Regions from separate parts of the Frankia sp. BMG5.60 genome, predicted to be linked through region 1. Evidence: predicted binding sites of a transcription regulator. Region 1 holds the regulator's gene; each other region holds the start of a gene.

The links. The regulator LexA, encoded in region 1, represses DNA repair genes until DNA is damaged. The targets are predictions, from matches to a motif close to CGAACNNNNGTTCG.
Region 2: the regulator LexA is predicted to act here: its motif matches at 2,238-2,251, upstream of AC5R91_RS16785 (HNH endonuclease signature motif containing protein).
Region 3: the regulator LexA is predicted to act here: its motif matches at 4,130-4,143, upstream of dnaB (replicative DNA helicase).

Annotation. Positions count from the first base shown of each region.
Region 1 covers NZ_CM182091.1:6,210,578-6,217,545, forward strand. The annotation lists gene AC5R91_RS25440 (helix-turn-helix domain-containing protein) at 1-829, opposite strand, end outside; gene hflX (GTPase HflX) at 1,190-2,650, shown strand; gene lexA (transcriptional repressor LexA) at 2,780-3,538, opposite strand; gene AC5R91_RS25455 (LysM peptidoglycan-binding domain-containing protein) at 4,210-4,515, shown strand; gene nrdR (transcriptional regulator NrdR) at 4,892-5,677, shown strand; gene AC5R91_RS25465 (vitamin B12-dependent ribonucleotide reductase) at 6,072-6,968, shown strand, end outside.
Region 2 covers NZ_CM182091.1:4,120,891-4,127,858, reverse strand. The annotation lists gene ltrA (group II intron reverse transcriptase/maturase) at 1-324, opposite strand, end outside; gene AC5R91_RS16785 (HNH endonuclease signature motif containing protein) at 884-1,963, opposite strand; gene AC5R91_RS16780 (hypothetical protein) at 2,489-3,565, opposite strand; gene AC5R91_RS16775 (hypothetical protein) at 3,694-4,179, opposite strand; gene AC5R91_RS16770 (hypothetical protein) at 4,439-5,308, opposite strand; gene AC5R91_RS16765 (OmpA family protein) at 5,305-5,787, opposite strand; gene AC5R91_RS16760 (hypothetical protein) at 6,188-6,331, opposite strand; gene AC5R91_RS16755 (class I SAM-dependent methyltransferase) at 6,452-6,968, opposite strand, start outside.
Region 3 covers NZ_CM182091.1:4,885,718-4,892,685, reverse strand. The annotation lists gene AC5R91_RS20105 (hypothetical protein) at 1-981, opposite strand, end outside; gene AC5R91_RS20100 (antibiotic biosynthesis monooxygenase family protein) at 1,012-1,356, opposite strand; gene dnaB (replicative DNA helicase) at 1,500-4,094, opposite strand; gene rplI (50S ribosomal protein L9) at 4,821-5,267, opposite strand; gene rpsR (30S ribosomal protein S18) at 5,279-5,515, opposite strand; gene AC5R91_RS20080 (single-stranded DNA-binding protein) at 5,566-6,105, opposite strand; gene rpsF (30S ribosomal protein S6) at 6,169-6,495, opposite strand; gene AC5R91_RS20070 (hypothetical protein) at 6,738-6,953, opposite strand.

The DNA of each region.
Region 1 (6,968 bases):
CCGGGGGTTCCAGGGGTTCCGCGAGACCCGCCGGTGCCGGGCTGCTCGGCCGGGCGGGGTCGAGCAGGCTGGTCAGCGTGACGCCGGTCAGGGCGCGCACCTCCCGGGCCAGATGGGCCTGATCGGCGTAGCCGGCGTCGGCGGCCACCGCGGCCAGGCGCCGGCCGGTCCGCGCCGAGCTCAGCGCCTCCTGCAGCCGCAGGATGCGGGCGAGCGTCTTCGGGCCGTACCCGAACATCTGCCGGCAGCGGCGCAGGAGCTGGCGTTCGCTGAGCGCGGCCGCTCGCGCCACATCCGCCACCGGCGACCCGGCCCGGATTCCGGCGACGATCGCCGGCACCAGCGGATCGCCCAGTCCCGGATCGCGGGGGCGGGCGGCGACGCACGTCTCGAGCACCAGCGCCGGATCGCCCGCGTCGGCGAGCCGTTCGGCGAGTCGGCGGGCCGGACCCGCGCCCCACAGGTCGGCAAGGTCCGGGCGGCGGTCGCGCAGCTCCGCGGCGGGCACCCCGAGCCGGGCCGGCCCGCGCCCGGGGTCGAAGCGCAGGCCGAGGTAGCACACCCCCGGCGCCCAGCTCGCGAGCGTGGCGACCGTGTCCGGGCCGGCGACGATCAACCGGCCGTCGGAGCTCCAGATGATGTCGATGCAGCCGTCGGGCAGGATCCGGTGGACCTGCGCGGCCCGTCCGTCGGCGGCCGGGTTGCCCGCCGGCAGGCGCCGCCGCAGCGGGCTGGCACCCGCCCGATCGAGGTCGCTGGTGGGCCCGGACGGGCCTTGCGCGGACCAGAGCGTCGCCGGCAGCCGGGTCGTCGGCCGTTCCCGGTACACGGCGTCGACGGTACGCGGCCCGGCGTACCGTGCGGGCGTCTGTCCCGTTCGGGGCGCCTGTCTCGTCCAAACGCCGGTCCCGTTCGGGGGCACCGGTCTCGTCCAGGTGCCCGTCCTGTCCAGGTGCCCGTCCGGTCCGGCGCGAAGGTCACGGTGTGCCAGCCCGGAAACCGTTCGCGATCGTCATGGCGGCGTGGGACCCTGGTGGGAGACGGGATGAATCCGCGAGGGAAGCGGTCGGCGCCCCGCGCCGACGCTTGCCCGCGGACCTCATCAGGTCGCCGGAACCCGCGAGCGTGACCTGGCCGGACGAAGCGGCGCGGAATCTCGCGGCAGCGAGCCGCGTTGAGAACGGATGGTATGACTCTTCCTGCCGACGCCCTGACGGCGTCCACTTTCGACAGATCCCTCATCGACCTCGCCGATTCGGATTCGGCGTACCTCTCGGGCTTCTATGACGATTCGGGGGACGGCTTCGACCTGGAGGAGCGCGCGGCACTGCGCCGCGTGCCCGGCCTGGCCACCGAGCTCGACGACGTCACCGAGGTCGAGTACCGCCAGTTGCGGCTGGAGCGGGTCGTCCTCATCGGCGTGTGGACGTCGGGTTCGCTGCGGTCGGCCGAGGCATCCATGGCGGAGCTCGCCGCCCTCGCGACCACGGCGGGTTCGGTCGTGCTGGACGCGCTCGTGCAGCGACGCGACCGGCCGGACGCCTCGACCTACGTCGGGTCCGGCAAGGCCCGCGAACTCGCCGAGGTCGTCACCGCGACCGGCGCGGACACGGTGATCTGCGACGGCGAGCTCACCCCGGGCCAGCTACGCCAGTTGGAGGAGGTCGTCAAGGTCAAGGTCATCGACCGGACCGCGCTCATCCTCGACATCTTCGCCCAGCACGCGACGTCTCGGGAGGGCAAGGCCCAGGTCGAGCTCGCCCAGCTCCAGTACATGCTGCCCCGCCTGCGCGGCTGGGGTGAGTCGATGTCCCGCGCCGCGGCCAGCGGCGGTGGGCGCGCGCCCATCGGTACTCGCGGACCTGGCGAGACGAAGATCGAGACAGACCGCCGACGGCTGCGCGCGCGGATGGCGCGTCTGCGCCGGGAGCTCGCCGGGATGGCAACCGTGCGGGAGACGAAGCGGTCGGCCCGCCGGCGCGGCGAGGTGCCCGCGGTGGCGATCGCCGGTTACACCAACGCCGGCAAGTCCTCGCTGCTCAACCGTCTCACCGGCGCCGGCGTCCTCGTCGAGGACGCGTTGTTCGCCACGCTGGATCCCACCGTGCGGCGCGCGACCCTGCCGGACGGCCGGGCGTTCACCCTCACCGACACGGTCGGGTTCGTCCGGCACCTCCCGCACCAGATCGTCGAGGCGTTCCGCTCGACCCTGGAGGAGGTCGCCGACGCGGACCTCATCCTGCACGTCGTCGACGGCTCCGCCCCCGACCCGGCCGCCCAGATCTCAGCCGTACGCGAGGTGCTCAACGACATCGACGCGGGCAACGTGACCGAGCTGATCGTCGTGAACAAGGTCGACGCCACCGAGTCGACCGTCCTCGCCGGCCTGCGCCAGCTCGCGCCCGACGCGGTCTTCGTCTCGGCGCGCACGGGGGAGGGGCTGACCGCGCTCGTCGACGCTCTGTGCGACCGAGTCCCCCACCCCGACGTGGAGATGAAGGTCCTCGTCCCCTACACGCGGGGCGATCTCGTCTCGCGGGTACACGCTCACGGCGAAGTGCTCGAGTTGGAGCACACGGCGGACGGCACCCGACTGCTCGCGAGGGTGTCGCCGTCGCTCGCCGCGGAACTGCACACCTTCCAGCCCTGACCCGTCCAGCCCTGATCCGCCGCGCCGGGACCGGCGCTGAGCTCGCCGTCGGCGCGGTCGGCGGAGCATACCCGCCCGGTCCACGGCAGCCGAATCGGCCGGCCGCCTCGCGCGGCCGGCCGTCCACGGTCAGACCCGGCGCAGCACGGCGACGATCCGCCCGAGGATCGTCGCCTCTTCGCCAGGGATGTCGCTGAACGTCGAGTTCTCCGGGTGCAGCCAGACCTTGCCGTCGCGGACCCGTAGCCGCTTGACCGTCGCCTCGCCGTCGATCATCGCGGCGACGATCTCACCGTTGTCCGCGACCGGCTGCTGGCGCACCACCACCCAGTCGCCGTCACAGATTGCCGCGTTGATCATCGATTCGCCGACGACCCGGAGCAGGAACAGGGTGCCCTCGCCGACGATCTCCTTCGGCAGCGGAAAGACGTCCTCGATCGCCTGCTCGGCCAGGATCGGCCCCCCGGCGGCGATCCGCCCGAGGACCGGCACGTAGGCCGCGGACCCCTCGCCGCTCGCGCCGGCCGGGGCCGCGGCGCCCGGGAACGTCGACACGACGGCCGCCGCGCCGGAGTCGGCCTTGCGCCGCGGCCGATCGGGGCTGAGCACCTCCATCGCCCGCGGACGGTTCGGGTCCCGGCGCAGGTAGCCCTTCTCTTCCAGCACCTTGAGCTGATGCGCCACGCTGCTCGTGCTGGTCAGCCCCACCGCCTCCCCGATCTCCCGCACGCTGGGCGGGTACCCGCGCCGTTCCACCTCGGCCCGGATGACCTCGAGCACCTTGCGCTGCCGGGGGGTCAGGCCGGCTGCGTCCGCGGGGTTTTCGGGAAAGGCCCGCACGTTGCCGCGGGCCCCGCCCCGGCGTGTACCCCTGCCTTGGCTGGTCATCGCCTACCGCTCTCCTCGTCGCCTACTCTGTCGCCGGTGGGCCGCCGCTCGGCCGCGCGCTGGACGTGCGCGCGGCTGTCGGCCTCGCCCGGCGAGACCGGCACCCCCCACGGCACCCGGCTGTCCGCGACCGGGGGAGACCGCCCGGTGCAAACCTGATCGTCTCGACGGTAACCGCCCGGTCGCGGAATCTCAAACGTCTGTTCGAGCGTGTCCCTTTCCCTGGCGGGACTCCGGTGTGACAATCGATCAGGAGTTCGATCGAACGGGAGTTCGTGGCGTCGACGACGTGGTCCGGGGCGCCTTGGGAGGAAGCCGTGCAAAGCGCGCACACCACACAGGTGGTCGATCTGGCGGCCGCCCGGGAGCGGGCGGTGCGCCGCGCCGGGGGATGGCCGGCGAGCGGTCCGGCGCGGATGCGGGTGGCCCTGCCGGCCGCCAGGGTCGGTGCCGGGAGGCCGGTTCCGAGGGCGTGCCCCTCGCACGCGCCGGTTCCCCGGGCGACGAGGTCCGAGGCGCAGAAGTCCCAGGCGTCGAAGTCTCAGGTGTCGAAGTCTCAGGTGTCGAGGTCTCAGGCGTCGAGGTCCGAGGCGCCGGGATCTCGGTCGCGGAGATCCCGGTCGCCGGGCCCGCCGCGGCGGCTTGCCCGCGGATCAGGATCCCGGCCGCCGGTGCGCCGCGCCGCCGGCGAGCCGCTGCCGCCGCTGCGGCTGACCCACCGCGGCCGGGTGGTCGTGGTCGCCGTCGTCGCGCTGGCGATCGCCGCGGTGCTGGTGGTCGTCCTGCCGCGCGCCTCGATCGCGTGGTCCGGCGAGCCGCCGCGGGGTCACCTGGTCCTCGCCGGGGAGACGCTGTGGGAGATCGCAGTCGCGCTCGATCCCGACGCCGACACCCGCGCCGTCGTGGATCGGCTGATGCGGATCAACCATCTCCCCTCGGTCGAGCTCACCCCCGGCCAGTTCCTGTTGCTGGGCTGACCCTCCGGTCGGCCGGTCCGCTCCGCCACCGTCCGGTCCCGATCGGCGCTCGGCGGCTCGCCGCCGTGACGGGCCGGTGCCCGGCGGCAGCGGGCGGGTGCGGCGCCCTCGCGCAGGGTTGTCGCGCCCCCGCGGGCTGATGTCCCGGTGTGACACGCGGGGGGTCGGTGTCCCCATCACTGGGGTTGTGCGCTAGGTTAGACACAACATCTGGTGCTTATGCGGGTGTAAGTCATCCACAGGTTGCGCACAGGCTTTCCACAGAGGTGCGGGCGGCCGTCCACAGGGGCGGCTCGGCCGGTGCGGAGGCGCGGGTCGGCTCGCTGTCCCGCCGCGCCAGGTGGCCGCGCCGGACCGGACGAAGGAGGCGTATCGCGTGCGATGCCCGTTCTGCCGGCATCCGGACAGCCGTGTCGTCGACAGCCGGGAGGCCGAGGAGGGCTCGGCGATTCGGCGGCGGCGATCCTGCCTGTCGTGCGGTCGCCGGTTCACCACCATGGAGGAGGCGTCGCTGCGGGTGCTCAAGCGCAGCGGCGTGGCGGAGCCGTTCAGTCGCGCGAAGGTGATCACCGGTGTGCGCAAGGCCTGCCAGGGCCGGCCGGTGCGCGACGACGATCTTGCTCTGCTGGCCCAGCGGGTTGAGGATGCCGTGCGCTCCTCGGGCTCGGCGGAGGTCCCCGCGGAGGCGATTGGCCGGGCGATCCTCGGCCCGCTCCGCGAGCTCGACGAGGTGGCCTACCTCCGCTTCGCCTCGGTGTACCTGGCCTTCGAGTCGCTCGGCGACTTCGAGAGCGCGATCGCGGCGCTGCGGGCCGAGACGTCCGGAGCCCGCCGCGGCGCCGACCTCGACGACCTTGACGAGCTGGGAGATCCAACCGTCCGTCCCGCCGGCGGAGCGTTCACCGACCAGGCGGACCCGTCGCAGCGGGCCGGTCCCGAAGGCCCCCCACCCGGCGGCCGGCGGGCCGACTCAGATACCCCACGCCCCGGCCGCCCAGGCCGGGACACACCCGCCGCCGTCCGCGAGCAGCCGGAGACCCCGGGCCGCCGTGGCGGCGGAAACCAGTTGAACATCGTCGAGGGCGGGCTCGGCCGGGCCGAGCCGATCACGGGGGAGTACGAGGTCGGCCGGGTGCGCGGCGCCTCGGCCACCCGCACCTGACGGGGCCGCCGCGGGACCGCCGAGGCCCCGTCCCGCCCGTCCCGCTAGCAGCTCGCCGCCCCGCCGGCCCGTTCCCGTCTGGACGGGACGACCTGACCCGGCCGGCGTGGGCGTCCGATCCCGCGCGACCCGGTTTCGCGCGTCCTGCTCGCGACCCCTACCCGGCCGCGCCCGTGGGCGGACGGCGCGGGGACGGGGGCCGGACCGCCGGGGCCGGTGTGTTCGTCATGCGTGTCGCTGCCGCCGGACCCGGTCGACCCCAGGGTTCGGCGTCGGCCGATACGCCGATTCGCCCGCGGTCCGCCGTCCACGCGTGCAGTGGACCGGGCCCGGGCGGGGATGCCACCACCAGTGCGCCAGCGCGCGCCGATGAGAAGACAGGACGAGGAGCGTCATGACCGAAAGTCGCGGCACGAAGGCGGGCAGGTCTGCGGCCAGGGCGGGCGGATTGAAGATCCGGCGCTCGCGCACCACCGCCGGCGTCCACCCGTACGACGAGGTCACCTGGGAGACCCGGGACGTCGTCATGACCAACTGGCGGGACGGTTCGGTCAACTTCGAGCAGCGCGGGGTGGAGTTCCCCGATTCCTGGTCGGTCAACGCGTCGAACATCGTGACGAGTAAGTACTTCCGCGGGGCGCTGGGCACGCCCGGCCGGGAGTCCTCCCTGCGCCAGCTCATCGACCGGGTCGTGCACGCCTACGGAGCGGCCGGCCGCGAGCACGGCTACTTCGCCGCCGACGCCGACGCCGAGATCTTCGAGCACGAGCTGACCTGGATGCTGCTTCACCAGGTGTTCAGCTTCAACTCCCCGGTGTGGTTCAACGTCGGAACCTCGGCCCCCCAGCAGGTCTCCGCGTGTTTCATTCTTTCAGTTGATGACACTATGGAGTCGATTCTCAACTGGTACCGCGAGGAGGGGCTGATCTTCAAGGGCGGCTCGGGGGCCGGGCTCAACCTGTCCCGCATCCGCTCCTCGAAGGAGCTGCTGTCCTCCGGCGGCACGGCGTCCGGCCCGGTGAGCTTCATGCGCGGCGCGGACGCGTCGGCGGGCACGATCAAGTCGGGCGGGGCGACCCGGCGGGCCGCGAAGATGGTCGTGCTCGACGTCGATCACCCGGACATCGTCGAGTTCGTCGAGACGAAGGCCCGGGAGGAGGACAAGATCAGGGCGTTGCGGGACGCCGGGTTCGACATGGATCTCGGCGGGCGCGACATCGCCTCCGTGCAGTACCAGAACGCCAACAACTCGGTCCGGGTCACCGACGAGTTCATGCGCGCGGTCGTCGAC
Region 2 (6,968 bases), 2.1 Mb from region 1:
GAAGATCTTCTCTCCCTGGGGCTCCAGCACCATCGCGACCACGGTCTGCGCGACGCGGTCGGCCACGGTGGTTATGCCGAGCGTCCGCGTTCCTCCTGCTGGTCTCGGGATCTCCACAGCCCTCACCGGCGCCGGGAAGTAGCTTCCCGACGACATCCGGTTCCAGACGCGGTAGAGGTTGTTCTTCTCGTCCCGCGCGAACTCCGCCAACGACTGCTCGTCGACGCCGGCGGCACCCTTGTTCGCCTTGACTTTCTGGTATGCCTCCCAGACGAGCTGTTTCGGAATGTCAAACGACTTTCCCGAGGACGCCGCCTCGACCATCCGGTTCCTCCCGTTCCCGGTTGACCTTCGATCGGAAGCCTGACAACCCGCCCCCTTCGCTCCGCCCCCATTACAGGAGCTTCGTCGCTACTACGGGGCGGTCCGCCCCCCTGCCCCGTGACCGGTACTCTGCCCCTCACGGCTCTTCACCGTTCGGAGTCCTCCCTCTCGCCGACCACGTCAACCCGCGGCCGTCGTTTCCGGGGCGAGGGGTTCTACCGTTCCGTGCTGAAGCCTGGACCGGGCTCACGCCACCTAAACGCCGGACACCGCCAGGGCAGTAGACAGGCACCTCCCTGACTGCTCCCGGGATAAACACCAGACCCCGGTTTTGATGTCGTCTTATGCGTTACGACGCTTCGTCGGTGGTTCACGGTCGTTCGTCTTCCCGGCCCGTACCTGCCGCCTCTCGGGCGACGTTTCCGTGTCGCTCACCACCCCGCCTCATTCAACGGAGCGGCACCCGGTGGTTTGAGACCTTCTCCTGTAAGACGATCCCGAAGGGCCTACCTTCATCTTCAGCACAGCACCACAACGTCGAGGATCCGCTTCTACATCATTACCTCTCAGTCATGTTCGGTATCGCACGGTGGTGGCCGCAGAGCAGGACGAGGTTGTGGAGGGCGGTGACCCCGCCGTGTGTCCAATAGGTCACGTGGTGTGCTTCGCGCCAGGAGGGTGGCCGGTCGCAGCCGGGGAAGGTGCAGCCTCGGTCGCGGGCGGCGAGCGCGCGGCGTAGCTGGGGCGGCACGACGCGGGTTGATCGTCCGACGTCGAGGGGGACGCCGGCGGGATCGAGGATGATCCGGCTGATTTCGGCGTCGCAGGACAGTCGGGCGAGGGTGCTGTGGGGTAGGGGAAGTCCCCGGCTGGTCAGGGCGGGGGTGGCGCCGCTGGCGAGCAGGGTGTTCCAGTGGATGGTGACGGTCAGGTGTGGGCGTACCCCGCCGCTGTCGGGAACGGCTGCGGCGTTCAACGCGCGGGTGATCAGGTTGATGAGGGCGTCGGCGCGGCGGCGGGTGGGGGTGCGCCGGTCGGGGGTGCCGTCGGTGGTGGGCTGGGGGGCGGCGAGGCTGTCCAGTGCGGTGCGCAGCAGGGCGGCGGCTTCGGCGTCGAGTTCCCCGTTGATCACGGTGGTGCCGGTCGGGGTGTCGGTGAGGGTCAACCGGCGGATGTCGGCCGGGTCCGGGCTCGGCTTGTCCCGGCCGTTGTTCCCGCCACCGGCACCGCCTGCTCTGCCACCGCTGCCGGTCTTGCCGCCATCGCCACCGCCACCAACGCCGCCGCCGCGGCTGCCGCTGCCGGTGCTGGGGTTGGTGTGTTTGTCGGTGTGGGGGTCGTCGCCGCCGGGGGAGGTGTCGGTGGTGGTGAGTGTTTCGCGGAGGCGGGCGGCGAGTTTGACCAGGTGGATGGGGTCGAACTGGTCGGCGAAGCGTAGGAGGGCCTGTTCGGCGGCGGCCCGCTGGTCGGGGGTGACTTCGGTGGGTAGGGTGCGCATGGCCTCGCCGATGACCACGGCCTGTTCGGCGGTGATGGTCCCGTCGGCCAGGGCCGCGCCGGTGGCGGTGCAGGCGGTGGTGTCGCGGGCGAGGGTGACCTGGCGTCGCGGGTGGTCAGCCGCAGCCGGTCGCGTAGCCAACCCGCGAGATCGGTGGCGCCGTGGCGCACGGCGAAACCACGATCCTGGGCCTCCACGAACAGCCGGCCCCGCACGGCGGCGACCCGGCCGGTCGGCCGGCTCACCCCCTCGATCAGTCCTTCCGGTTCCCCGTCCGACAGCTGCCATGCCTGCGCGGTCAGCAGCCCGTCGACCTGCCGGGAGATCGTGGCGAGGCGGGCTGGCGGGTCAGGGCCGTCTCCGAGGTCGTCGTCGAAAACCATGGGTCAACGGTAGAACAACACAGGCCGGATGTCGAACATATGTTCGTACGCTGTGGGCGGAGACGACACGGGAACCAACCCGCACCCCGCACGCCCGGGCAGCTCCGGTCGGGCCCGGATCCCGACCTCGACCTCCTGCCCAGGGACGACCGCGCCCCCTTGGAAACCGCACCCCCTGGACGGGGCCGCACCTGACCGGCTGCGGACGGCATCCCTTGCTCCACGGGGTCGGGACGAGGGGCTCCGAAGGCCGCCCGGTCACCGTGGTCTGGGGTGAGGCTGGCTAGGACCGGCGGGCCATCTTGATGGTCTTCTCCAACTGGTCGCGATCCACCTCGGCGACCCGCCCGTTCGTCGGCACGGTCGGGATGTGGCCGCCACCGAGCACCAGGTCGGTGGTGTGGCGTAGGCCCATGTCCTTCTGCTCGACGTCGAGGATGGCCTCCTCGACCCGGTAGAGCTTCTCGATCTGCGACACCTTCGCCTCGACCTGGGCGGCGACGATGCGCAGCCGGCGTTCGGCCTTGGCCAGGCGCCGCTCCAGCCGCCGGTCGACGATGTTCGGCATCGGCTCGTCGCGCTCCGTCGGGTCGTGCAGGTACAGCTCGACCGCCACGGCGACCAGCGGGATCAGCGCCTGGAACAGGATCACCGCGCCGCCGGTGCTCTCGCCGGCCGTGCCCTGCGTGCGCACGAGCACCCCGGCGATCGACAGCAGCAGGAAGATCGCCGTGGTCAGGCTCAGTGCCAGCGGGGACGACTTCGACTCGACGAGCTGCTCGCGGATGTCCAGCTCGATCTTGAAGCGGCCGGCGTCGGCGTCGGCGAGCATCTGCTTCTGGGCGCGGGCGAGGATGGACGCCTTGATCCCGTGCGCGAGCGCCACCCCGGCGATGAAGACGGCGACGCCGAGCAGGCCGCCGAGCCACCACTCCGGGCCGTAGCCGCCGACGTCGGCGAGCACCGCGTAGGACTGTGCGAACACGTAGAAGTCCAGCGCCGCGAGCAACGTCAGGACGACCGTGCGGGCCGGCCCCGCCAACGCCATCTGCGGGATGCGCTCCTGCACCCCGACGCTGCGCCACAACCGGCCCTGCTCGACCTTGTTCTTGATCAGCTCGGTCCGCCGCTCGCGGCGCTCGGCCCGGGAGTCGATCTCCATCCGGAGCTCGGCGATCAGCTCCTCCAGAGTCCGCCCGTCGGCCCGGACGGAGGCCCGGACCTCCTGGACCTCCGCGTCCTCGAGGCTCTTGAGGACCTTGGGGCGGGTCTCCGCGCCCGCCAGCGCGATGTCGGCGTCTCCCACCCGGCGGATGAGCTGCTTGGCCAGACGCCCTGGCTGGTTTCCCCTGCGCAGCACCGTTTCAGGCTCCTACTTTTCCGATGTCGGTCCCGGTGGGCGGTTTAGTCGATGGGGGATGAGCGGTGAGTCGAGGGGATGAGCGGTCAGTCAATGGGGATGAGCGGTCAGTCAATGGGGATGAGCGGTCAGTCAATCGGGCGAGCGAAGGTGCCGCCGACGAAGCAGAGCATGGCGCAGACGATGCCGAGCACCGAGGCGACCATGGCCTCCCGCGCCCCCTGCTGTTCGTCGCCGGAGAAGACCATGGTCAGCACGAGGGTGCCGACGCCGACCACGGCGCCGACGGCGCCGAGCATGAAGCGGCGGGCGATCGTCTCCCGCGGCGGCAGGGTGGACAACGCGTCGATCGGGGCGATCCGGCCGGCCCGAGCTCGGTTGCCCACCCGGCGCCGGATGTCGCGCAGTCGGAAGGTGTTGCCGGTGATGAAGAAGCTGAGCGCCGTCACGATCATCGATCCAGTGACGGAGACCTTCGCGAACGGGGACGACAGGGTCAACCAGACCCAGATCTCCAGCACCGCGAGCATGACCAGGCAGCCGGTGATCACGACCGTCGATCGCATCAGTGCCGGGCTGAAATGCTGGTCCTCGGGCTCGTGTAGAACGCCCATCGGTCGTCTCCTCGGCTTGAGTTCCACCGGCGCCGTCGTGGCCAGCAGCGGTTCGGATGGATCGGCGTGGTGTGTGCCGCGGCGGTTGCGGACGGGATGCTCCGGGAGCTCGGGGACTGCCGCGACGAACGTGGGCGGACGGGCGGCTGGGACGGTCGGGTCGGTCGGGTCGGTGGGGATGGTCGGGATGGCCTGGTCGGTGGGGATGGCGGGGTCGGCGGGGTCGGTGGGGATGGCGGGGTCGGCCGTGATGGTGGAGCTAGCTGCAGTCACTGCTGATCCGTCGACACAGCTCGCCCTTGAGGTAACGGGCGAGATCCTGCTGCGGCCGATCCGCCGCGCCCTCGTTGACCCCGAGGAACCGGACCTTGTCGTTGCCCACCGCGGTGATCTGCTGGGTTTCGAAGCACCGCTTCACCAGCGCCTCGGCGATGGACGCGGACGCCTTCTTACCGTCGACATTGAGGCAGTCGGAGTCCTGACCGGTGCCGAGCAGGTCGCTCCAGACGAGGACGGTCACGTCGGTGACCTTCACGTCGGGTGTGGAGCGGACGGTGTTGAGCTCATCGTTGATGCCGGCGAGCAGACCCGTGGCGCTGCCCTTCGTGCTGATCCGCTCGGTCTGGACGACGTGGTCGATCTCCGTGCCGAGGGCCTTGGCGGCGGCGACCCGATCCTTCTCCTCGCGCCGGTTGTTGTTCCGTTTGATCTGGAACATCCGGTCGCCATGGAAGCAGTCCGAATACGTCATGGCCGTCCCGCCGCTGGCGACGAGCCGGATGTAGGCGCCGTTCTTCAGCGCCGTGTCGAGGTAGGGCTGGACCCGGGTCGCGACGCGCTGCGCGGTAGCGGCCGAGTTGTCGGTCACGTCGAGCAGTACCAGCAGCAGCGGTGCGCCGGCCGCGGGCGTGGACTCCTGGTACTTGGAGCAGTCGAGCGGGCCGTCCGCCTTGGACGTGCCGAGCAGGCCGCCGTCGCAGGCGGCGAGCATCGGCGTCGCCAGCATGGCCGCCGCCACCAGCCCGGCCAACCGGCCGCGCAGGCGGCGGCCCCGGCGCCGGGCCGCGGCTTCACCCGTCCCGGCCGCGCCCGGGGTCACCGGCGGACCGGCGGAAACGTCGCACGTCATCGAAGCACGATCTCCACTCGGCGTCGGCTCGCGTCGGCGACGCCGTCCTGCGCGCCTTGTTCGCCCCTGCCCTCGACATCCAGCACGGAGCTGGGGATGTTCTGCGTTGCCAGCCACGCCTCGACGGACTTCGCCCGTTCCAGCGACAGCTTCTGGTTGTCCTCGGTCCGCCCCAGCCCGTCGCTGTAGCCGATCACCGAGATGGGGCCGGGATGCTCCCGGATCGCGGGCAGGACCTGCTGCAACGCGGTCATCGCCTCCCCCCGCAGCTTGCTGCTGTTCGAGTCGAACAGGTAGTCGGCGCTGACCGTCGTCACCTGGCTGCCGTCCGGCCGGGTGATGAACTTGCTCAGCGGCGGCAGCGGGTCGGCCTCGACGGTGGGCGCGACCCGCGTGGCGTGCGGCGCCGGGGTGAACGCGGCGGTGTCACTGGCGGAGCACCCGGCCGCGAGGCCGACCAGCGCCAGCGCGAGCGCCACACCAGTGCACGCGCGAACCCCCGGAATGCCGCGCCTGAACGTGGCATCTCCGGGTGTGGAGTGAGCGTGATACACGGTCTGCCCCCAACGGCGAATGCGGGGCTCACCATAACGGGGGCGATCGGGGTACCTCCCCGCGCCCTGGGGCGTTGTGTGCACCGTGGGACAAAGCGGCGTCGCGTTGAGCGGAGCGTTCCTCGCTCGCCGCGTCCGTGCCGACCGGTGTTCGTGTTCGCCGGCTGCGGCGGTTCGCCGGTGGGAGACCTTCAGACGGCAGACGACCCCGGGGTTCTGGACGGGCGCCCGTCCAGAACCCCGGGGTCGCCCGGGTCCGTCGCCGCGACTGCGATCAGCAGCGGGTGTCGATCAGCGATGAGTGCCGATCAGTGGTGAGTGCCGATCAGTAGCGGGTGCCGGTGGTCGTGGTGGTGGAGGCGGTCCGGCTGCGCCGGCGGCGCAGGCGTCGCAGCCCGCGGGCGGCGGAGCGGTCCGCCTGATTGACGTCGTGCCGAACCCCGTGTCGCATGCGACGCAGAATCTTCATGGTGATGCCTCCCCTTCGTCGGTTTCCGGGCCGGTCTTCGAGCCATTTCCGGCTTATCCGGTGACGCCTGAGGAGGGTTTGCCCGGGATCGATGCCCTAACACCAGCCGGGTGGCGAAAACTAGCGGGCCGGTGGCCGGCTCGTGACGAAGATGGAGGTCGAGGGCACGTACCCGCCGCGCATCGGCCCCCACTGCCCCCAGGTTCGCTCCTGGCCGGCCGGCCATTCCGGCTCGATGATGTCGTGCAGGATCAGCCCGGCCGCGACGATCTCACGGACCCGGTCGCCGATCGTGCGATGCGTCTCCGTGTAAATCGCCTGGCCCTGTTCGTCGTGTTCGGTGTAGGCGCGCCGGTCGAAGTAGCTGTGGAACACCCGCAGCCCGTTCTCGTCCGGGTCGTCCGGCAGGCACCACACGAACGGGTGGGTCGTCGAGAACACCCAGCGCCCGCCGGGCCGCAGCACCCGGGCGACCTCCCGCATCACCGCCCCGCTGTCGGCCACGAACGGGACCGCGCCGAACGCGGAGCAGGCCACGTCGACGCTCTCGTCCGCGAACGGGAGCGCGACCGCGTCGGCCTGGACCAGCGCCACCTCGATGCCGGTGCGGGCCGCGTAGGCGCGGGCCTGGGCGAGC
Region 3 (6,968 bases), 1.3 Mb from region 1:
GCCGGGCGGCGAACCGGCGCCGGTTGCCGGCCCACCATCCGGCGCGGTCGGATCGGTCGGGCGGTCGGGACCATCCCGGCCGGCCGCGGGGTCCGGGAACTCGTCGAAGGTCGGCGGGTAGTCAGGGATGGGCGGGATCGGCGGGAAGTCGGGGATCGGGGGGAAGTCAGGGATGGGGGAGAAGTCGGGGACCGACGGGTGCTCGGCCAGCGGCGGGTAGTCCGGGATCGGCGGGAAGTCCGAGCGGGGCGGACCGTCCGCGGCCCCCCGCGGGCGGCCGTCGGGCTTCCCGGGAGGAGTCCCGCGGCGACCGCCGGCCGCCGGCGCGCCAGGCCAGCCGGGTGGCGGGACGGGCACCGCGCCACCCGGCTGGCCAGCCGGCGGGGGACCCTGATAGCCGGACTGACCTGGCACTCCAGGCCGACCACCCTGCGGGCCCGGCCAACCTGGATACCCGGGCTGAGCCGGATAGCCCGGATGGCCGGGCTGACCCGAGTAACCGGGCTGACCCGGGTAACCGGGCTGTCCAGGCTGAGCCGGATAACCGGGCTGACCCGAGTAACCGGGCTGTCCAGGCTGAGCCGGATAACCGGGCTGACCCGGATTGCCGATCGGCTGACCGGGGTACCCGACCGGCTGCTGACCGTCGGGGCCAGGCTGGCCGGGCTGCGGCGGGCCGCCGCGGCGAGTTCCCTTCCGGCTGGCCAGGGGCCGACGCCGCCGCCACTGATCCCGGATCACCCAGACGAGTCCCAGCGAGGCAGCGGTGCCGGCGATCGGCCCCACCCAGGATCGAGCGATGAGCAGGTAGAGGGTCAGGACGCCCGTGAAGGCGTAGCCGGTCACGAAGAACGCGAACGGGCGGATCTGGAACCTGGTGATCTGCTCGCGGAGCAGGATCGCCGGGATCAGCCAGATGAGGAAGCCGAAGAAGCCGGCCGTCAACGGCGCGACGAACAGATACCCGAAGAACGCTTCCATGGTCAGGGGTCCAGGCGGTCGCGGGGTGGGTCAGGCCGGGCCGGGACCGGCCGGGACGTCCACGCCGTGCACCACGGACGGCGGACCGGCGAAGTACGGTCCAAGCGCCGCGCGCCAGCGGACGAAACGGTCGGACTCCCGGAAGTTCTTCAGGTGGCTGTCCAGGGTGTCCCACTCGACAAGCAGCACGAAGCTCGACGGCGACTCGATGCCCCGCGTCAGCCGCGCGGACCGGCAGCCGGGCGTGCCGACCACCTCCGTGCGCACCTCCCGGTAGGCGGCCACGAACTTCTCCTCGGTGCCGGGCTGAACGTCGAAGCGGGCGATCTCCAGGATGCCCGACGCCTCGGGCCCACTGTTCCCGCCGTCACTCACCGGACGTCTCCTCGATGCGCTGCATGTTCCCGGTCGTCCCCACGTTCCCGGTCGTCATAGCGCCCAGTGTGTCACCGTCCGGGGATCGTGGTCCGCCGACCGGCGCAGGTGGGCACCGGGCTGGGCACGGGGCCGGGCAGGGGTCAGTTCGCCATGTCGACGAATCGCGAGTAGTGCCCCTGGAAGGCGACGGTGACGGTGCCGGTCGGCCCGTTGCGATGCTTGGCGATGATGAGGTCCGCCTCGCCGGCGCGCGCCGACTCCTTCTCGACCGTGTCCTCCCGGTAGAGCAGGATGACCGCGTCGGCGTCCTGTTCGAGGCTGCCAGACTCGCGCAGGTCGGAGACCTGGGGGCGCTTGTCGGCCCGCTGCTCGGAGGCGCGGTTGAGCTGGGAGATCGCCACTACCGGCACGTCGAGTTCCTTGGCCAGCAGCTTCAGCGACCGTGAGATCTCGCTGACCTCCTGCTGGCGGCTCTCGACCTTCTTCGGCGACGACATCAACTGCAGGTAGTCGAGGATGACCAGACGCAGCTCGTTGCGCTGCTTGAGCCGGCGGGCCTTGGCCCTGATCTCCATCATCGTCAGGTGCGGGCTGTCGTCGATGAACAGCGGCGCCTCGGCCACCTCGCCCATCCGGCGGGCCAGCCTGGCCCAGTCGTCGTCGGTGAGCCGGCCGGTGCGGATGTTCTGCAGCGACACCCGCGCCTCGGCCGACAGCAGCCGCATGGTGATCTCCATGCGGCTCATCTCCAGCGAGAAGATGACCGAGGTCAACCCGTTTTTGATCGACGCGGCCCGCGCGAAATCCAACCCCAGCGTCGAGTTGTGCGTCGGGACACAGGTCTCGCCCGCGAGGTAGAGATGATCGGGGCTGTCGACCTCGACGCATCGGACCGGCACAGACACGATCGACCGGACATCCGTGATGTACCGCACCCCCGCCGCCTGGCGTCCGGTCGGCCGCAGTCGGGCAGCCTTGCGCGCAAGCCGGAAGACCTGATCCTGGGGAGCGAAGTTCACAGTGAAACAGATGGACGTTTCCTCCGACTTTCCCCGTACCCGCTTCGCCATGACGGCCGCCTGATAGCCCAGCGAGAGAACGAGCTCACGCACCTCTCGGGCCAGCCTCGGGTTGGTGGAGGCGAACTGGGCGGTTGACCCGTCGCTCGCCACGGTGCCGTCGGTGTCCAGCAGGCCTGCCAGCAGGTCACGGCGTTGCTGCTCGCTCGCCCGCAGATAACTGGCCGGGATGTGCTTGTCGCCCAGCACGCCGAGGGTGCGCAGCCGGGCCTGCAACGGCCCGGCCTGGGCATGGCAGGAACGGCAGCGCGGCCCGAAGCTGGTTGTCCGGCCCCCGCAGTCCACGCAGCTTCGAGCCGGAAGCGGCTCCGCGAGGAAACGCGGCTTGCCCCCGCAGGACTGGCCACAGGTGCGGACGCCGGGCATCGCGTTGGTGAACGGCCGCCCACACACCATGCAGGCCCTCTCGGTCACCGCAGGCCGCCGCAGCCCCAGTCGATAGCGGTACCTCGCACCGGTGCTGCCCACGACGTCGTAGCCCCGACGCCGGATCTCGTCGGGAATCTCAGGATCAGCCGAGGTCAGGCTCGCGCAGGCCGACGTTCCGTCACCGAGCCAGACTCCCAGCACATAAGGGTCGACCGGCAGGTCGACCGGCGGCAACTGGAACGGGCCGGCATTGCGCACCGCGTGGTTGCAACGACGATCGGCAGTCCGACAACGCAGGGTGCGGGCGATCTCCTCCGTGGTGACCGGTCTGGTGAGCGTCGCGGAACGGGAGCCCGAACGAACCGCGCCGCCAGGGCGACGCTCCGCCCGGGTCTGCGTGATCCACTGATGCTGACCGTCCGCCACGATCACGGACCCGTCGGAGAACTCGACCTCGTAGCACGGCCGGCCGTGCATCACATCGGTGGCGGCGACGACTCGCGTCGGCCGCCCGTCGGCACCGATCAGCATGTCGCCGACGGTGACGCGGCCCATCGTGGTCCAGCCGGTCGGGGTGGGGAGCGCAGTGTCGAGGGCCAGCGCCTTTCCGACGGCCGGGCGGGCCGCGACGATCCAGAGCTGGCCGCCGTGCAGGCCGTTCGTCAGCTCGTCGAGGTCCACGAAGCCGGTCGGCACGCCGGTCAGCGCGCCTTCCCCGCGGCCCTGGATCGACTCGATCTCCTCCAGAGCCGGGTTGAGCAGCTCTCCCAGCGGCAGGTAGTCGTCGTTCGACCGCCGCTCGGTGACCTCGTACACGGCGGCCTGAGCGCGATCCACGACGTCGCTGACGTCGGGGGCGGCGCCGTAGGCGAGCTGGACGATGCGGGTGCCCGCCTCGGCGAGGCGGCGCAGGACCGCCTTCTCGGCGACGATGCGCGCGTAGTAACCGGCATTCGCCGCGGTGGGCACGCTCGAGATCAGGGTGTGCATGTACCCCGGGCCGCCGACCCGCTCCAGCAGGTCGCGGCGGCTGAGCTCGGCCGCGACACTGATGACGTCGGCGGGCTCGCCCCGGCCGTACAGGTCGCCGATGACCTCGTAGACGAGTCCGTGGGCCGGGCGGTAGAAGTCCGCCATCCGCAGGACCTCGACGACGTCGGCGATGGCGTCCTTCGACAGCAACATGCCGCCAAGCACGCTCTGCTCGGCCGGAAGGTCGTGGGGCGGGGTTCGCTCGAACTCCGCGCCGCCGCCTGCGCCGCCACGCGAGATCTCGGTGACGCTCACGACGTACCCTCCCCGCTCTCCCGCAGATCCAGATTCGAACACATGTTCGTACACATCAGGGCCGCGGTCAACGGGCCACGCCGCCGTGCCCCGCAGATCCCGGCCACCCGTCGACCCCCGTCACGCCGCGTCCGGTCCGGCGGCCGACCGACCGCCGGACCCCTCGACCGACCCACCCTCGGCTGCTCGCCCCACCGGCGTCCCCGCCCCGGCGTCCCTGCCTCGACGATCCGGCTCGGCAGTCCGGTTGACAGTCCGTTCCGGCCGAGTCGCCATCTGGCGACCGATCGCACCGCTACGCGACCCGTGCACCTGGTGAGCGGCCGCCGAGCTGGCCGGGCGAGTCCGGCGGACCCAGTCTGGAGGGTCCGACCATACGGATCGACGAGCACCCCCACCAAAAAGTTATCCACAGGCCCATGTGGAAAAGCTGTGGGTAACCTGCCTGAACCTGGGGAGGAGCTCGGGACAGCGGCTCGCGCCCTGTGGATAACAAGGATCACAAGACGGAGGGTCCGCAGGTACAGCAAGCACAGCCGACCCGCCTCCTGTGGATAAAAAGGGGCGGAAGAAAGTTCGTCGCGCACCGGTCCCGCAACGACGAACTCCCCCGGACCGAGGACCACCGCTGGGGTGGGTCGGCCGGGGGAGTTCGTCAGTCCGGGGCATCCGCGCCTCGCCGGCGAGGCGGCGATGCCGCCTCGCCGAGGGCCGGTGCCGCCGGTCCTATGCCTTCTTGACCTGGAGCTTCACCGAGGCGGTCACCTCGGGGTGAAGGTGCACGGCAACGGTGTACGCCCCGAGCGACTTGATCGGCGTGGTCAGCTCGACCCGCCGACGGTCCAGCTCGGGACCGCCCGCCGCGGTGACGGCCTCGACCACGTCGGCCGCCGTCACCGAGCCGAACAGCCGGCCTTCCTTGCCGGCCCGGCTGATCAGCTCGACCTTGAGGCCACCGAGCTGGCCGGCGATCTCCTGGGCGTGGCCGAGGTCGCGGACCGCCCGAGCCGAGCGGGCCCGCTTGATCTGCTCGACCTGGCGCTCCGCGCCCTTCGTCGCGAGGATCGCGTACCTGCGCGGCACGAGATAGTTACGCCCGTAGCCGTTGGCGACCTCGACGATGTCACCCGGGCTGCCGAGGCCGGGGACCTCCTGGGTCAGGATGAGCTTCATCCCGCCACCCCCTAGCGGGCCGAGGCGGTGTAGGGCAGCAGCGCCATCTCGCGGCTGTTCTTCACCGCCGTCGCCACGTCGCGCTGGTGCTGGCTGCAGTTGCCGCTCACCCGCCGGGCGCGGATCTTGCCCCGGTCCGAGATGTACTTGCGCAGCAGCGAGGTGTCCTTGAAGTCGATGTACTCGACCTTGTCCTTACAGAAGACGCAAACCTTCTTCTTGGGCTTGCGCACGGCCGCCTTGGCCACGGAAGTGCTCCTACCTCGTTGTGTCGACCGCGAGGACGACGAGCGCCCGCTCAAAACGGAGGCTCGTCTGAGTAGCCACCGGCCGGCTGCTGCGACCAGGGGTCATCATTCGGAACTCCGCCGGCCGGCGCGCCGGAGGGGACGCTGGCGGGCGCGCCGTAGCCGCCACCACCGCCGCCACCGCTGTAGCCACCGCCACCACCACCACCACCGCTGCCGCCACCGCGGGCGGCGCGGACGACCTTGGCGGTCGCGTAACGCAGACTTGGGCCGACTTCGTCGACCTCGAGCTCAATCACAGTGCGCTTCTCACCCTCGCGAGTCTCGAACGAGCGCTGCTTGAGCCGGCCCGTGACAATGACCCGGGCGCCCTTCTGCAGCGACTCGGCGACGTGCTCGGCGGCCTGACGCCAGATGGAACAGCGCAGGAACAGCGCCTCGCCGTCTTTCCACTCGTTGGTCTGGCGGTCCATCGTGCGCGGCGTGGAGGCGATGGTGAAGCTCGCCACCGCGGCGCCGTTCGACGTGAACCGCAGCTCGGGGTCGCTGGTCAGGTTGCCAACGACGGTGATGATCGTCTCACCGGCCATGGGCGCCCTCCCGGATGTCGGCGGTCCACGACGGCGAGGAGATCGCCGTCGCCGCGGACCGGGTCATGCCGCCACCCGGCGGCTCTGGCGAGGCTTCTTCGGCTCGGGAAGCCGGATGACCTTCGTGCGGATGACCGACTCGTTCAGGACGAGCTGACGGTCGAGCTCGGCGACCACGTCCGGCTCCGCGTGCAGATCGATCACCGCGTAGATGCCCTCGTTGCTCTTCGCGATCTCGTAGGCGAGCCGGCGCCGCCCCCAGATGTCGACCTTCTCGACCACACCGCCGCCCTGCCGGACGACGCCAAGGTACTGGTCGAGAGACGGCGCAACGGTGCGTTCCTCGAGATCCGCGGCAAGGATCACCATGAGTTCGTAATGACGTGCCAAGTTGAACCCACCTCCTGTGGACTCAGCGGCCACGGATTCTCCGTGGCAGGAGGAGCCGTGGAACGGATCTGCGTCGCCGCGGACGCGCGCGGCGACGCAGATCCAGGAGGGATCGTCCACCGGCACATCCGGACGATCAGCAGTGCACTGCGGCCGCTCGCGGCAGGCGGACGATCTCGACGAGATCACCGGCTGACCAGCGAACAGACGCGTGCGCCGACGCACGGCGTGTCCCGATGAGCTTACTCGATCCTTTTCGGCGTCCCGGGCGCCCCGACGGCCAGGACCACACGCAGCCAGGCGGTCGCCACCCCGGCCAGGCAGACTAGATCAACCGAGACGAGCAACCCGCGCAGGTGCCGCGACGGAGCGGGATCCGCGATCGCCAGCCCGAGCACCACGAGCGCGGCCAGGCCCGCGAGCCCGGCCGCCAGTCGGGCGAGGGAGTGCGGACCCATGCCTGCGGCGCCGCC